Regions from separate parts of the Paenarthrobacter sp. GQ52 genome, predicted to be linked through region 2. Evidence: riboswitches for the same ligand, from Rfam matches in the RefSeq annotation. Region 2 holds a riboswitch; the other holds the start of a gene.
What was found. Region 2 has a riboswitch for glycine ahead of gcvP (aminomethyl-transferring glycine dehydrogenase). Riboswitches for the same ligand answer to the same signal wherever they lie in the genome.
Positions count from the first base shown of each region.

Region 1: it holds a riboswitch for glycine, as region 2 does, so the genes downstream of both, gcvP (aminomethyl-transferring glycine dehydrogenase) here and gcvP (aminomethyl-transferring glycine dehydrogenase) in region 2, are expected to answer to the same signal.

Region 1 is NZ_JCAXEJ010000001.1:95,478-102,760, reverse strand. Features, by position in the region: gene gcvT (glycine cleavage system aminomethyltransferase GcvT) at 1-1,057, opposite strand, end outside; gene gcvP (aminomethyl-transferring glycine dehydrogenase) at 1,067-3,913, opposite strand; glycine riboswitch at 4,095-4,192, opposite strand; gene AC6CH8_RS00465 (TetR/AcrR family transcriptional regulator) at 4,286-4,825, opposite strand; gene AC6CH8_RS00460 (MFS transporter) at 4,898-6,448, shown strand; gene AC6CH8_RS00455 (cyclodeaminase/cyclohydrolase family protein) at 6,500-7,159, opposite strand; gene AC6CH8_RS00450 (amidohydrolase) at 7,250-7,283, shown strand, end outside.
Region 2 is NZ_JCAXEJ010000006.1:3,138-10,420, forward strand. Features, by position in the region: gene glyA (serine hydroxymethyltransferase) at 1-429, opposite strand, end outside; gene gcvH (glycine cleavage system protein GcvH) at 426-809, opposite strand; gene gcvT (glycine cleavage system aminomethyltransferase GcvT) at 1,240-2,376, opposite strand; gene gcvP (aminomethyl-transferring glycine dehydrogenase) at 2,388-5,240, opposite strand; glycine riboswitch at 5,390-5,488, opposite strand; gene AC6CH8_RS09910 (PucR family transcriptional regulator) at 5,563-7,077, opposite strand; gene speB (agmatinase) at 7,265-7,283, shown strand, end outside.

The DNA.
Region 1 (7,283 bases), on a different contig from region 2:
CAAAAGCGACGTCGACATATGCCAACGCTACCGGGTAGCCAAGCGTCGGGCTGGGCTGGCCGGAGGTGACTTCACCGACCGCTGCGCCGTCCTTGAGGACCGGGTAGTGGCCGCGTCCGGCCCTGCGGCCCAAGCCCTTGAGGCCCACGAGCTTGCGTCCGCTGGTGGAACCGGCACCGTCTGCTTTGAGGGCGGCGAGTGCGTCTTTGCCGACGAAGTCGCCTTCCTTGGACAATGCCACCACGGGACCGAGTCCTGCTGCGAAGGGGTTGCCTTCGCGGGAGAGCTCGTTGCCGTAGAGGGGCATGCCTGCTTCGAGGCGGAGTGAGTCGCGGGAAGCCAGCCCGGCCGGGGTGAGTTCGCCTTCTTCTGCTGCGTCGGCGATTGCCTGCCAGAGAGCTGCTGCGGACTCGTTGGCTACAAAGATTTCGAAGCCATCTTCACCGGTGTAACCGGTGCGGGCCAGCAGCAGGTCCTGCGTGCCGCCGTCGAACGTGAACGGAACTTCAACCGCCGCGTAGTACTTAAGCTCAGTGACCAGGGCGTGCTGTTCGGCCGGTACCAGGCGGAGGAGGATCGCTTCAGCAAGCGGGCCTTGGACAGCGATCAGCGAGGTCTCATCGGAAGCGTCCTCAACAACCACATCGAAACCGGCTGCGCGCTCCAGCAGCGCAGCGGCAACAACCTTGGCGTTGCCGGCGTTCGGAACCACAAGGAATTTGTCGGTGCCTTCTTGGGTAGAGGGCCGACGGTAGGTGATGAGGTCGTCGATGATGCCGCCGTCTTCCTGGCAGATCAGCGAGTACTTGGCCTTGCCGACGGCCATAGCGGAGATCTTGCCCACCAGTGCGTAGTCCAGGAAGGCAGCTGCCTCGGGACCGGTGACCCAGACTTCGCCCATGTGGGAGAGGTCGAACAGTCCGGCGGATTTGCGGACGGCGTGGTGCTCGGCCAACTCGGACGAGTACTTGAGCGGCATTTGCCAGCCACCGAAGTCGGTGAAGGACGCGCCGAGCTTCTTGTGCTCTTCGTAAAGGGCTGTGTAGTTCTCAGTCATGACCAGTCCTTAGTTTTCGAAGTCTTCGATCGGCGGGCAGGAGCACACCAGGTTACGGTCTCCGGCCGCGCCATCAATGCGGCCCACGGGCGGGAAGTACTTGTCCTGCTTGAGGTGGTGGACCGGGAAGGCGGCCTGCTCGCGCGGGTACGCACGGTCCCAGTCAGAACTTACGACGGCGGCAGCCGTGTGGGGTGCCTTGCGCAGCGGCGAGTTCTCCACGGCGAAGTCGCCGTTGGCTACCTGGTCGATTTCCTTGCGAATGGTGATCATGGCTTCGATGAAGCGGTCGATCTCCACAAGGTCTTCGGACTCAGTGGGCTCTACCATCAGAGTTCCGGCAACCGGGAACGCGAGGGTGGGGGCGTGGAAGCCGAAGTCGATCAGGCGCTTGGCAACGTCCTCAGCCGTGACGCCGGTCTTAGCCGTCAGTTCGCGGAGGTCCAGGATGCACTCGTGAGCCACGAGTCCGCCCTCGCCGGTGTAGAGGACCGGGAAGTGCTCGTTGAGGCGGGATGCGATGTAGTTCGCGGCCAGCAGAGCAGACTTGGTTGCTTCGGTGAGGCCCTGGCCACCCATGAGCTTCACGTAGGCCCAGGAGATCGGGAGGACACCGGCGGAACCGAAGCGGGACGCCGAGATCGGGACGTCGTTGCCTTCGGTCCATGATGCAGCGTCGCCTGGCATGAACGGTGCGAGGTGCGCCTTTGCAGCAACCGGACCAACGCCGGGTCCACCGCCACCGTGGGGGATGCAGAAGGTCTTGTGCAGGTTCAGGTGGGAGACGTCGCCGCCGAACTTGCCCGGCTGCGCGAGTCCGACGAGGGCGTTGAGGTTGGCGCCGTCGATGTACACCTGGCCGCCGGCCTCGTGGATGGCGTCGCATACTTCGCGGACGTCGGCGTCGTACACACCGTGAGTGGACGGGTAGGTGATCATGATGGCCGAGAGCGCGTCGCGGTGGGCCTCGATCTTGTTTTTGAGGTCTACGTGGTCGATGGTGCCATCGGGAGCAGTGGCCACCACGACAACCTTCATGCCCGCCAGCACTGCCGAGGCTGCGTTGGTGCCATGGGCAGAAGCGGGGATCAGGCAGACGTTGCGCTGCGCGTCGCCGCGGGACAGGTGGTAGCCGCGGATGGCAAGCAGACCGGCGAGCTCGCCCTGGGAACCGGCATTCGGCTGGATGGAGACTTGGTCGTAGCCGGTGATCTCGGTCAGCTGGGATTCAAGGTCGGTGATGAGTTCGCGCCAGCCCTCAGTCTGGGAATCCGGAGCGAACGGGTGGATCGAGGCGAACTCCGGCCAGGAAATCGCCTCCATCTCGGCCGTGGCGTTCAGCTTCATGGTGCAGGAACCCAATGGGATCATGGTGCGGTCCAGCGCGAGGTCGCGGTCCGAGAGCTTACGGATGTAGCGGAGGAGCTGGGTTTCTGAGCGGTGGGTGTTGAACACCGGGTGCTGCATAAAGTCGCTCGTACGTTCAACAGAGCCGTCGAGCGCGAAGCCCTCAGTGGTTTCGGTGACCGAAGCGCCAAAGACCGAAGCGACGTCGGCGACGACCGCCGTCGTCGTGGTTTCATCAACGCTGACGCCAACCGTGTCAGCGTCGATGCCACGGAGGTTGATGCCCCTGGCCTCGGCAGCGGCGACGATTTCAGCAGCCTTGCCGGGAACGCGGACGGTGATGGTGTCGAAGAAGGAACCGTGGAGGACCTCGACGCCGGCAGCCTTCAGGGACGCTGCAAGCGTGCGGGCGTGGCCATGGGCGGTTTCGGCGATCGCCTTGAGGCCCTCAGGGCCGTGGTAAACGGCGTACATCGAGGCCACGATGGCCAGCAGTGCTTGCGCTGTACAGATGTTGGACGTGGCCTTCTCGCGGCGGATGTGCTGCTCGCGGGTCTGCAGCGCCAAGCGGTAGGCGGGGACACCGGCGTCGTCCTTGGAAACACCCACCAAACGGCCGGGCATGGAACGCTCCAGTCCCTTTTGGACGGCCATGTAGGCGGCGTGCGGGCCACCGAAGAAGAGCGGAACGCCCAAGCGCTGTGCCGAACCGACGGCGATGTCGGCGCCCTGCTCGCCTGGAGGGGTGATGAGGGTCAGGGACAGGAGGTCGGCAGCAACGGTAACCAGCGCACCGCGCTCCTTGGCGTCCGCAATCACGGCAGAGTGATCGAACACGCGGCCGGAAACGCCGGGCTGCTGGAGGACGACACCGTTGATGGCACCTTCCGGGAGACCCAAGGAAAGGTCAGCGACCTCAACTTTGAAGCCGAGCGCCTCGGCACGGCCCTTGACGATGGCAATGGTCTGCGGGAGGCAGTCTGCGTCGAGGACGGTCTTGCCATCCTGGACAGCCTTGTTCTTGTTGGCTCGGCGCATCATGAGGACGGCTTCGGCCACTGCGGTTGCTTCATCCAGTAGGGACGCGTTGGCGATCGGCAGCCCAACCAGGTCCTGGACCATGGTCTGGAAGTTCAGGAGCGCCTCGAGGCGGCCCTGCGAGATTTCCGGCTGGTAAGGGGTGTAAGCCGTGTACCAAGCGGGGGATTCGAGGATATTCCGACGGATCACGGGCGGCGTCACGGTGTCGTAGTAGCCCTGGCCGATCATCTGAACGGCCGTCTTGTTCTTGGACGCGAGCTTGCGCAGCTCGGCCAGGACTTCAACTTCACTCAGCGCGTTCTGCAGGGTGAGGGCAACTTCCTGGCGGATGTCGTTCGGTACGGCGGTGTCGACCAGCGAATCAACAGTGTCGTAGCCGACGGACTTGAGCATGGTCTCAATGTCGGCCTGGCGGCGGGCGCCGATATGCCGATCGACGAAGGTGGTGGAGGCAGAACTAACCGTCACGAAGGAACTCCATTACTTGGGCAGCGTTTGGGTACGCCACAGCGGCTGGGTTCCTCCCCGCTCTGTATTGGACCTGAGAGTTTCCGCGCGTTGCCTGAGCAACCATCGCTTGCACCGTCGGTGAGCACAGCACTCCCTTTACCCGAAGGTGGGTTGAGTACCTGCTGCTTTCCAGAGTCGCCTAGCCGCGGCGGTGCGTGGGCCTGAGAGATTCCTGGGGAGGGTTTGCTCCTACGGCGCCTGCATCACTTGCTTGCAGGACTCTCCCGCCGCAGATCAAAGGCATGTTCAATTGTGTGTGGTCACCGCGTACGGCACGCCACGAGGGTTAATTGTCCTACGTCCCGCGCCCCGCAGCAAATGGAAGATCCGCTACTTCCGCAACCGTTCAAGGACTCCCAACAGAATTTCGACGTCGGCCTCCCGCCCGGCGTTGCCGCCCTCCTGCCCGCCTTCAAAAATCGCGTTGAAATAGAGGCCGTCGCCCATGTAGCTGACGGCCTTGGCAACCTCCGGCCCGACGTCCTCAGCCAGCACGTCCAGCCACCGTTGCTGGATCGCGGCGAACCTGCGGCGGGTTTCCTCGTGGGCAACTTCGGCCAATCTGGTGGCAGCGACGAAGGCCCGGTCCATGGGCGTATCCGCCCAGAGCGAGGAGCGGATGAAGTAGGCGGCCGAACCATCGGGGGCAGCCTTCATCAGCTCGGTATCTTCATCGGCGAGCAGGTCCAGGCGCTCCAAAAGGGCCGTGATCAGCGCTTCCTTATTGGGGAAGTGGTAGAGCAGACCGCCCTTGGACACGCCTGCCCGCTTGGCAACGGCGTCGAGCGTGGCGGCACGCTCCCCTACCTCGATAAGGAGGGCTTCAAAGGCATCCAGGACGGCGTCCCGGGCAACTGGTTTTCGTGGCATGTGTCCATCATTCCCTAAAGGCTTACAGGCTTCTATTTGAAACTGTACCGTCTGGACGGTACAGTGAGTTACATGTTCTCGCCGTCATCAACCCAAGCACCCCGTTCCGCTCAGCCCGTCAAGGGTCAGGCAGCACCGTGGCGCGACTGGACGGCTCTGGCACTCCTGATGTTTCCGGTGCTGCTGGTGGCCGTCGACAACACCGCGCTCACCTTTGCACTGCCCGAGATCGCCCGTTCGTTGGACGTGGGCGGCGTCCAATTGCTGTGGATTGTTGACGCCTACCCGTTGGTCCTCGCCGCCTTGCTGGTGTCCATGGGTAACTTGGGCGACAGGATCGGACGACGGCGGCTGCTCCTGCTCGGCAGCACGGGCTTCGCAGCGGTTTCGGCTGCTACAGCTTTCGCGCCTTCCGCTGAATGGCTGATCGCCGGCCGGGCCGGCCTTGGCGTCTTCGGAGCCATGCTGATGCCCTCAACCCTGTCCCTGATCCGGAACATCTTCACTGATCCCAACCGGCGTCGGCTCGCGATCGCCGTCTGGGCTGCCGGGTTCTCCGGTGGCGCCGCCCTTGGCCCGATCTTCGGTGGCTGGTTGGTGGAGCACTTCTGGTGGGGTGCCGTGTTCCTGGTGGCGGCTTTCCTGCTCCTGCCGCTACTTGCTTTCGGCAGGGTCTTGATTCCTGAATCGAAGGACGCCAATCCCGGCCGGGTGGACGTGCCCAGCATTCTCCTGTCCGTGGTCACCATGGCGCCGTTCGTTTACGGCATCAAGGAATTCGCGGTTCACGGCTTCGGGGCGTCCGCGGCTGCCTTCATGGGGTTCGGCGTGGTGATGGGCATTATCTTCGTCCGCCGCCAGCAGCGGATCGAGAGCCCCATGCTGGACGTCTCATTGTTCAAGAACAAGGTGTTCAGTACCGCAATCGTGGCGAACGTCCTGTCCCTCTTCTCCATGACGGGCTTCATCTACTTCTTCGCCCAGCACCTGCAACTTGTTGAGGGCCAGTCCCCAATGGAGGCCGGCATCGCAATGATTCCTGCGCTCCTGGCAACGGTCATCGCCGGCCTGCTGGTAGTGCCGCTGGTCAAGCGCGTACAGCCTGGGTTCGTTGTGGCTGCGGGACTAACTCTCAGCGGAGTGGGATACCTGATTGTGGTGGTGGGTGACCACGGCAGCGGACCCGTGTTCCTGTTGTCGGCCCTGACCGTACTCGCAATAGGTGTTGGTGCTGCGGAGACCATCTCCAACGACCTCATCCTGGCCTCCGTTCCGGCCGACAAATCCGGCGCCGCCTCGGCCATATCCGAGACCGGCTATGAGTTGGGGTCGCTCTTGGGAACGGCAGTGCTGGGCTCTATCCTCACTGCTTCCTACCAGCACAACCTCGTCATTCCGGAGGGTGTATCCACGCAAGCGGCCGGTAAGTCCACTGAAACGCTTGCTGGTGCGGTTGATGCGGCGGCTGCCCTTCCGGCACCATTGTCGGAGGCGCTGACGGTCGCCGCCCGGACAGCTTTCGAGTCCGGTGTCCACATCACTGCGGCGATTGGGTTGGTACTGATGGCTGGTGCGGCAGTGCTCGCCGCCGTCGTACTCCGGCGTGTGCCGAAGGCGCAGTAGTAGTAGGGCACAGCGCCGAAGGCGCAGTGCCGAGCACGGCGCCGGCTGAAGCTACATGGCTTCGGTCGGCGCCGCTTTTTTGTCGACGCCGGCGGTCAGTTCGTCGATCCTGTCGAGGGCAGCACTGAGCCGGCTGACCGTGTTCCATAGGTCCGGGTGTTGTTCCCGGACTTCCTCGAGTTTGGCGCCTGCGGAGGTCAAAGATGCGAGGTCGAAACTCACGTTGGTTCGGGCTCCGGTTATGGCTGCGCGGAGGGCTCCGAAGCCCACCACGACGTCAGCGATAAGCGCTGAATTGCCGTTTGAAGCGAGCCAGCCGAGGTCTTCAACTGCGTTAATAGCCCGCTCCCCCAGAACTGCTGATGCCTTGGCAGCATCGACGGATGCTTGATGTATTGCGTCGTCGCGCTCCGGACCGGGCTCGAGGCGGAAGGCGGCTCCGAAGGCGTTCGAGGCGGACGCGTCGTCGTCGGCCAACTGAAGGGCAGTTCGTCGGAGTTCGTGCGCCCGGGAGTGGATGCCGGCCAGCTGTTCGCGCTGGGCCTCCTCCGCCTCGGTATATCCGGCCACCATGGACGTCAACGAGGCCGCGATGGAGAGCATGACCCCGGTTCCGGCACCCCCGCCTGGCGAGCCGGTGGATTCCGCCAAGGCTTTGGTCCATTCCTCAACCGTGGATTGCTGCGTGGTGACTGATTCAGAATCGTTCATGCCATCCAGTGTGCCGGGGCTTCCCGGTCTTTGCAGATTCAGGCTGGATACACTGGCCAGACATAGGCGTCGAATAAAAAGGGCAGACTCATGACCATTGACCTCGAAGAGCTTTATAAGGACC
Region 2 (7,283 bases):
ACCGTGGGTCAAGTGGCCGCCGTGGGCCAGGTTGAGGCCCATGATGGTGTCGCCCGGCTTGATGAGGGCGTGCATCACGGAGGCGTTGGCCTGTGCGCCGGAGTGAGGCTGGACGTTGGCGAACTCGGCACCGAACAGGGCCTTGATGCGATCAATCGCGAGCTGCTCGATCACATCAACGTGCTCGCAGCCGCCGTAGTAACGCTTGCCCGGGTAACCCTCGGCATACTTGTTGGTCAGCACCGAGCCCTGAGCCTGCATCACTGCAACGGCCGTGTGGTTCTCCGAGGCGATCATTTCCAGGCCGTCGCGCTGGCGACCCAGTTCGTCGTCGATCTTTGCAGCGATCTCTGGATCCAGCTCGGGCAGCTGCGCGTCCAACGAAGCCGACACGACCTGCTGAAAGTCAGTTACAGATACCGGGTTCACAGTTCTCCTCCGTTTGTTGCAGCGTATTCTTCGGCCGACATGAGCGGTCCTTCTTCGGTGGCGGCCACCTTATACAGCCAGCCTGCGCCGTAGGGATCGTTGTTGATGAGTGCCGGATCGCTGACAACGGCGTCGTTGATCTCGGTCACCTCACCGGTAACAGGCGAGTACAGGTCAGAGACCGACTTGGTCGATTCCACCTCGCCACACGTCTCGCCAGCGGTCACAGTGGAACCAACCTCAGGGAGGTCCACGTACACAATGTCACCCAGGGCGTCAGCGGCGACGGCGGAAATCCCAATACCTACGGGCCCGTCCCCATCAACGGCAACCCACTCGTGCTCAGCCGAGTACTTCAGCTCGGCAACTACTTTGCTCATTCCAATTCCTCACTTCTCGTGTGTCTAAAAAATGTTCGTGGTCACGGTGACACTTGGGTTGGGTGCCGGACACCGAATTCCTCCGCGTGCTGCTCCTTCGTCGCTTTGACGCACGCTTCCGGAATCCGCTGTCCGCCTGCCGGCCGTCACCGTTGTGCCGCTCGCCTTTTGAGGAGCAGCGAACCGAGGCTTGGAACCCGCCTTTCAGCAGGTTGCCTCGGTCTCCTGGTTCCGTGCGCAAGGTGAGCCGCCGGTCCCTTTCGGGTTTGGCCCCCGGCAGCATGCGTCTAAGGGAGCGTCGCGTCCGCTCAGCGGGCGCTTTCGCGACCGAGCATGCAGAGGAGGTCAAAGCCGACGGGACCTACTTAACCCGCCGCTCAGCGGGCGCACCTGCGACCGAGCCCGCGGAGGATGTCACTCTCACCGGGACCTACTTTTGGCGCTTGTAGAACGGCAGGCCTACCACTTCGAAGGGTTCGGCTTTGCCGCGGAGGTCCACCTCTACGATGGTGCCCGGCTCGGAATGCTCGACGTCGACGTACGCCAAGGCAATTGGGTAGCCGAGCGTCGGGCTGGGCTGGCCGGACGTGACTTCGCCGATGAGCGAACCGTCTTTCAGCACCGAGTAGTGGGCGCGGGCGGCGCGGCGTCCGGTGCCTTTGAGGCCCACGAGCTTCTGTCCAAGAGCGGAGCCGACGCCGGCGGCCTTGATGGCGGTGAGCGCATCGCGGCCGATGAAGTCGCTTTCCTTGGCCAGGGAAACTACTGGGCCCAGTCCCGCCGCGTAGGCGTTGACGTGGCGGGAGAGCTCGTTGCCGTACAGGGGCATTCCGGCTTCCAAGCGCAGGGAGTCGCGCGCAGCGAGGCCGGCGGGGATGAGCCCGTGGTCTTCGCCTGCTTCGAGCAGTGCTTCCCAGAGACCGGCGGCGTCGACGTTCGGGACGTAGATCTCGAAGCCGTCCTCGCCGGTGTATCCGGTGCGGGCCAGCAGCAGGTCCTGTCCGTTGATGGAGACCTCAACCGCCGCGTAGTACTTCAGCTCCGTGACCAGCGCGTGCTGCTCCGCGGGGACCAGCTTCAGAAGGATGGCTTCGGCGTTCGGGCCCTGCACGGCGATGAGTGAAGTCTCAGCGGAAGCGTCCTCCACCACGACGTCGAAGCCGGCCGCCCGCTCCAGCAGTGCCGCAGCAACCACCTTCGCGTTGCCCGCGTTGGGGACCACCAGATACTTGTCGATGCCTTCTTCGGGAGCGGGCCGACGGTAGGTGATGAGGTCGTCGATGATGCCGCCGTCGGTGTTGCAGATGAGCGAGTACTTCGCTTTGCCCACGGCGACAGCGGACAGCTTGCCCACGAGTGCGTAATCCAGGAAAGCAGCAGCATCCGGGCCGCTGACCCAGACTTCGCCCATGTGGGAGAGGTCGAACAGGCCCGCAGACTTGCGGACAGCGTGGTGTTCGGCGAGCTCGGACTCGTACTTCAGGGGCATCTGCCAGCCGCCGAAGTCGGTGAACGATGCACCGGCCTTTTTGTGCTGCTCGTAAAGAGCTGTGTAATTCTCAGACATGACGGGAGTCCTTAGTTTTCGAAGTCTTCAAGCGGAGGGCAGGAGCACACCAGGTTGCGGTCGCCTGCGGCGCCGTCGATGCGGCCGACGGGCGGGAAGTACTTGTCCTGCTTCAGGTGGTGGACGGGGAACGCTGCCTGCTCCCGTGGGTAGTCGCGGTCCCAGCCGGAATTTACGACGGCGGCAGCCGTGTGCGGTGCGTTGCGCAGCGGCGACTTCTCAACAGTGAAATCACCGCTGGCCACCTGCTCGATCTCCGCACGGATGGTGATCATGGCTTCGATGAAACGGTCGATCTCGGCCAGGTCCTCGGACTCGGTGGGTTCCACCATCAAGGTGCCGGCGACCGGGAACGCCAACGTGGGGGCGTGGAAGCCGAAGTCGATCAGGCGCTTGGCTACGTCTTCAGCCGTGACGCCCGTGCGGGCGGTCAGCTCACGTAGGTCCAGGATGCACTCGTGGGCCACGAGTCCGCCCTCGCCCGTGTACAAAACCGGGAAGTGCTCATCCAGGCGGGAAGCAACGTAATTGGCTGCCAACAAAGCCGATTTGGTGGCTTCCGTCAGTCCTTGGCCGCCCATGAGCTTCACATATGCCCACGAAATCGGCAGCACACCGGCCGAGCCATAACGCGAAGCGGATATCGCGACGCCATGACCGGGTTCGTGCGCCGCTTTGTTCGCGTCGCCAGGCATGAACGGAGCCAGGTGGGCTTTCGCAGCAACCGGGCCAACGCCCGGTCCACCGCCGCCGTGAGGGATGCAGAAGGTTTTGTGCAGGTTCAGGTGGGACACGTCGCCGCCGAACTTGCCCGGCTGGGCCAAACCAACCAGCGCATTCAAGTTGGCACCGTCAACGTACACCTGGCCGCCGGCTGCGTGGATCGCGTCGCAGACCTCGCGGACGTCGGCGTCGTACACACCGTGCGTGGACGGGTAGGTGATCATGATGGCCGACAAAACCTCGCGGTGGGCCTCGATTTTCGCAGCGAGATCCGCGTGATCGATCGTGCCGTCGGCAGCCGTCGCCACCACAACCACCTTCATGCCCGCCAGCACAGCCGAGGCCGCGTTGGTGCCGTGGGCTGATGCCGGGATCAAGCAAACAGTGCGCTGCTCATCGCCGCGGGACAGGTGGTAACCGCGGATCGCGAGCAAGCCTGCGAGCTCGCCCTGGGAACCGGCATTCGGCTGGATAGAGACTTGGTCGTAGCCGGTGATCTCGGTGAGGTCCGCTTCCAGGTCCTCGATCAGCTCGCGCCAACCCGCGGTCTGGTGGTCCGGAGCGAACGGGTGGATGGAGGCGAACTCCGGCCAGGAAATCGCCTCCATCTCAGCGGTGGCGTTCAGCTTCATGGTGCACGAACCCAGCGGGATCATGGTGCGGTCCAGTGCGAGGTCCCGGTCCGACAGCTTGCGGATATAGCGCAACAGCTGCGTCTCGGAACGGTGCGTGTTGAACACCGGGTGCTGCAGGAAATCGGATGTCCGGACTACGTCAGCGGGCAATTCGAATCCGGTGGCGTCCCCTACCGGACCTGCACCGAAGGCGACGGCTACCGCGGAGAGGATCTCCGGCGTCGTGGTTTCATCAATGGAGACGCCCACGGTGTCCGCATCGATGAGGCGCAGGTTGATGCCGCGGGCTTCGGCGGCGGCGATGACCTTGTCTGCCTTGCCTGGGACGCGGACGGTGAGGGTGTCGAAGAAAGCCTCGGAGACGAGTTCGCGGCCGGCCTTCTGCAGGGTCGCAGCCAAAACACGGGCGTGGCCGTGGACGGTTTCGGCGATTGCTTTCAGGCCTTCCGGGCCGTGGTAGACGGCGTACATCGAGGCTACGATCGCGAGCAGTGCCTGCGCGGTGCAGATGTTGGACGTCGCCTTCTCTCGACGGATGTGCTGCTCGCGGGTCTGGAGGGCCAGGCGGTAAGCAGGGACGCCGGCGTTGTCCTTGGAAACACCAACGATGCGGCCCGGCAGCGTGCGCTCCATGCCTTCGCGGACGGCCATGTAGGCAGCGTGCGGGCCGCCGAAGAACAGTGGAACGCCGAAGCGCTGCGCAGTTCCGACGGCGATGTCCGCACCTTGCTCGCCCGGGGGCGTGATGAGGGTGAGCGCCAGCAAATCCGCGGCCACCGTGACCAGCGCGCCGCGTTCTTTGGCCGCCGCGATGACGCCGGAGTGATCGAACACGCGCCCGGAAACGCCGGGTTGCTGCAGGACGATGCCGTTGATATCGCCGTCGGGAAGGCCCGCCGAAAGGTCAGCGATCTCAACCTCGAAGCCCAGCGCCTCGGCGCGTCCCTTCACAATGGCAATGGTCTGCGGGAGGAGGTCGGCGTCGAGGACCGTCTTGCCGTCCTTGGCGGTCTTGGACTTGTTGGCGCGGCGCATCAGCAGCACGGCCTCAGCCACGGCAGTTGCTTCGTCCAGCAACGAGGCATTGGCTACGGGAAGTCCCGTGAGGTCCTGCACCATGGTCTGGAAGTTGAGCAGTGCCTCAAGCCGGCCTTGGGAAATCTCGGGCTGGTACGGCGTGTAGGCCGTGTACCAGGCCGGAGCTTCTAGGATGTTCCGGCGGATCACCGGGGGCGTGACGGTGTCGTAGTAGCCCTGGCCGATCATCTGCACAGCGGTTTTGTTCTTGGAGGCGAGCTTGCGGAGCTCGGCGAGGACCTGCACCTCGGTGAGGGCGTCCTGCAGCTTCAGGGCAGTGTCCTGGCGAATGGAATCGGGAACGGCGACGTCTACCAAGCCGTCGACAGAGTCGTAGCCGATGGCCTTGAGCATGGTGTCAACGTCGGCTTGGCGGCGGGCGCCGATGTGCCGGTCCGCGAAGGCGGTGGGGGTTGATTGAACAGTCAAGAGGAACTCCATGATTCAGGCGCCCAGTGAGCGCCACGATGATGTGGGGTTCCTCCCCGCTCTGTATTGGACCTGAGAGATTCCGCAGGAATGGTTGCCTGCTTGCACCGTCGGTGAGCCCGGTTACCCGGACTGCTTTCCAGAGTTGCCTAACCGCGGCGGTACATGGGCCTGAGAGATTCCTGGGGAGGATTTGCTCCTACGGCGCCTGACTGGATGTACCGGCAGGACTCTCCCGCCGCAGATCAAAAGCGTTGCATCACGTGAGTGACACGCTTCACACCATAGCTGGTTGTTTTGAAGAAGCGCAAGCAAGGTGTGGCTACTGATGCATCGCTTCATGGATCTGCAGAGCGAACCACAGTTGGGCGACGGTGGACGTTTCACCCATGTCCAGCCCCGTCAGTTCACCGATTTTCCGCATCCGGTAGATGATGGTTTGTCGGTGCGCGAACAATGCTGAAGCAGTCTTCTGCCACGACCGCTGCGAGTCCAAATACGTCCTCAAGGTGACAATGAGATCACCTTCCTGGCTCTGCTCGTAGTCGAAAATCGGACCCAAAAGACGCCGGACCAGGGCGGTTCCTTCCTCAAAACCGGTGAGTCCCAGCCATGAGGGCCCCTCCGCATAGCGGGCCAGCCCTTGGTTGTTGGCGCGGGCGGAACCGAGCGCCCAGAGGGACTCCTGCAGCGCCCGTTGGATGTTCGCAACGGCCGCCGGCGCGCTGATCCCGATCGTGGTTTCCACGCCGGCACAGTGCATCAGGACATCGTCAGGCACGTCTGCCGGGACCACCACATGGAGCCTGTTGTTCCGCTTCAAGGACGCGGACGCAACCCCGTGCCGCCACAGTTCGATGTGCACGTTCGCCAGCCTGCCGCCGTCGTCCGCAGCTTTATCCGCGGCGTCCGCCGTCAGTGAGGCGAGCAGGAAATCCTGGGGCGAAACCTCGAAAGCTGCCAGCCGGCTCTCCATTTCGGCCACGCCCAAGCGTCCGTCCATTGCCTGCAGGAGGAACTCGCCGGCCAGCCGGTGGCGGCCTTCCAGCGACAAAACGATGCGCGAAAGCTGCAGTCCCAGCACGGTTGCGGCGTGGAGAAGCACGACGGCGTCCGGGTGCGGTTCGCTGTTGGGCAGCACCACCAGGAGCGCGTTGGCATGGGTGGGAATGTCCATGGTGAGGACGTGCCTGCCGCGGATGCGATGCCACTGGAAGTTCTTTCCCGCGAGGGACACTTGCCCCGACAGCGGAGCCCACTCCTCGGAGAGGAACACCGGGAGCGCCTGACCGTCCGGGTGCCAGGGATGGAGGCAGCGGCGGTCCACCACGAACAGGTCCGCGTCGAGCTCGGTCGCCAGCCGCTGGACCAGGCTCTGCCAGTGGTCTTCGGAGGCTCCGGCGGTGCGGAGCAGATCGTAGACGCGGGCAGTCTGCCGCAGCCGACGGGATTCTTCGAGCAAGGAGGACTCGGCCACGGACCGGGCGATCGCGATGAACGGCAGCGGGTACGGGATGTTGATCAGGGGCAACGGGAGTTGCTCGCACGCTTCCATGAATTCCGCGGTGAGCGGTGGTGCATGCATCTTCTCGCCGATCGCCAAGGCGCTGGCGCCGCTGTCCATCAAGGCCTCTGCGAGCGCCACTTGGCCCTCGGCGTCGGCGGGAATCGACAGGCCGTTGGTCATCATGAGTTCGCCGCCCGTGACCCACTCCCACAGTCTTGGAAGGTCCGAGGTGTGAGCCCAGGTGATGCGGTTATCGAGGCCTGCCGCTCCTGCCAGGAGGGTGAGTCCCAGCTGCGGTTCAGCCACGAGTTCGCCCACGGTGATTGCCATTGTGTGCTCCGGTTCCCTTGCGTTTCCGGCGGTCTTGCCGCCACGTTCCGGGGCACTTAGACATTCGTCTAAACGCCTCAACTATTTGTAGTCAATGTAGCGCTATCCGGAGTGATCCGCGTCACCAAGAATGGAATTACTTACTTCCCGCTCAACGGCGAGCACCCCTCAACCCAAGGATCCGTCAATGACAACGCACAAGCCCA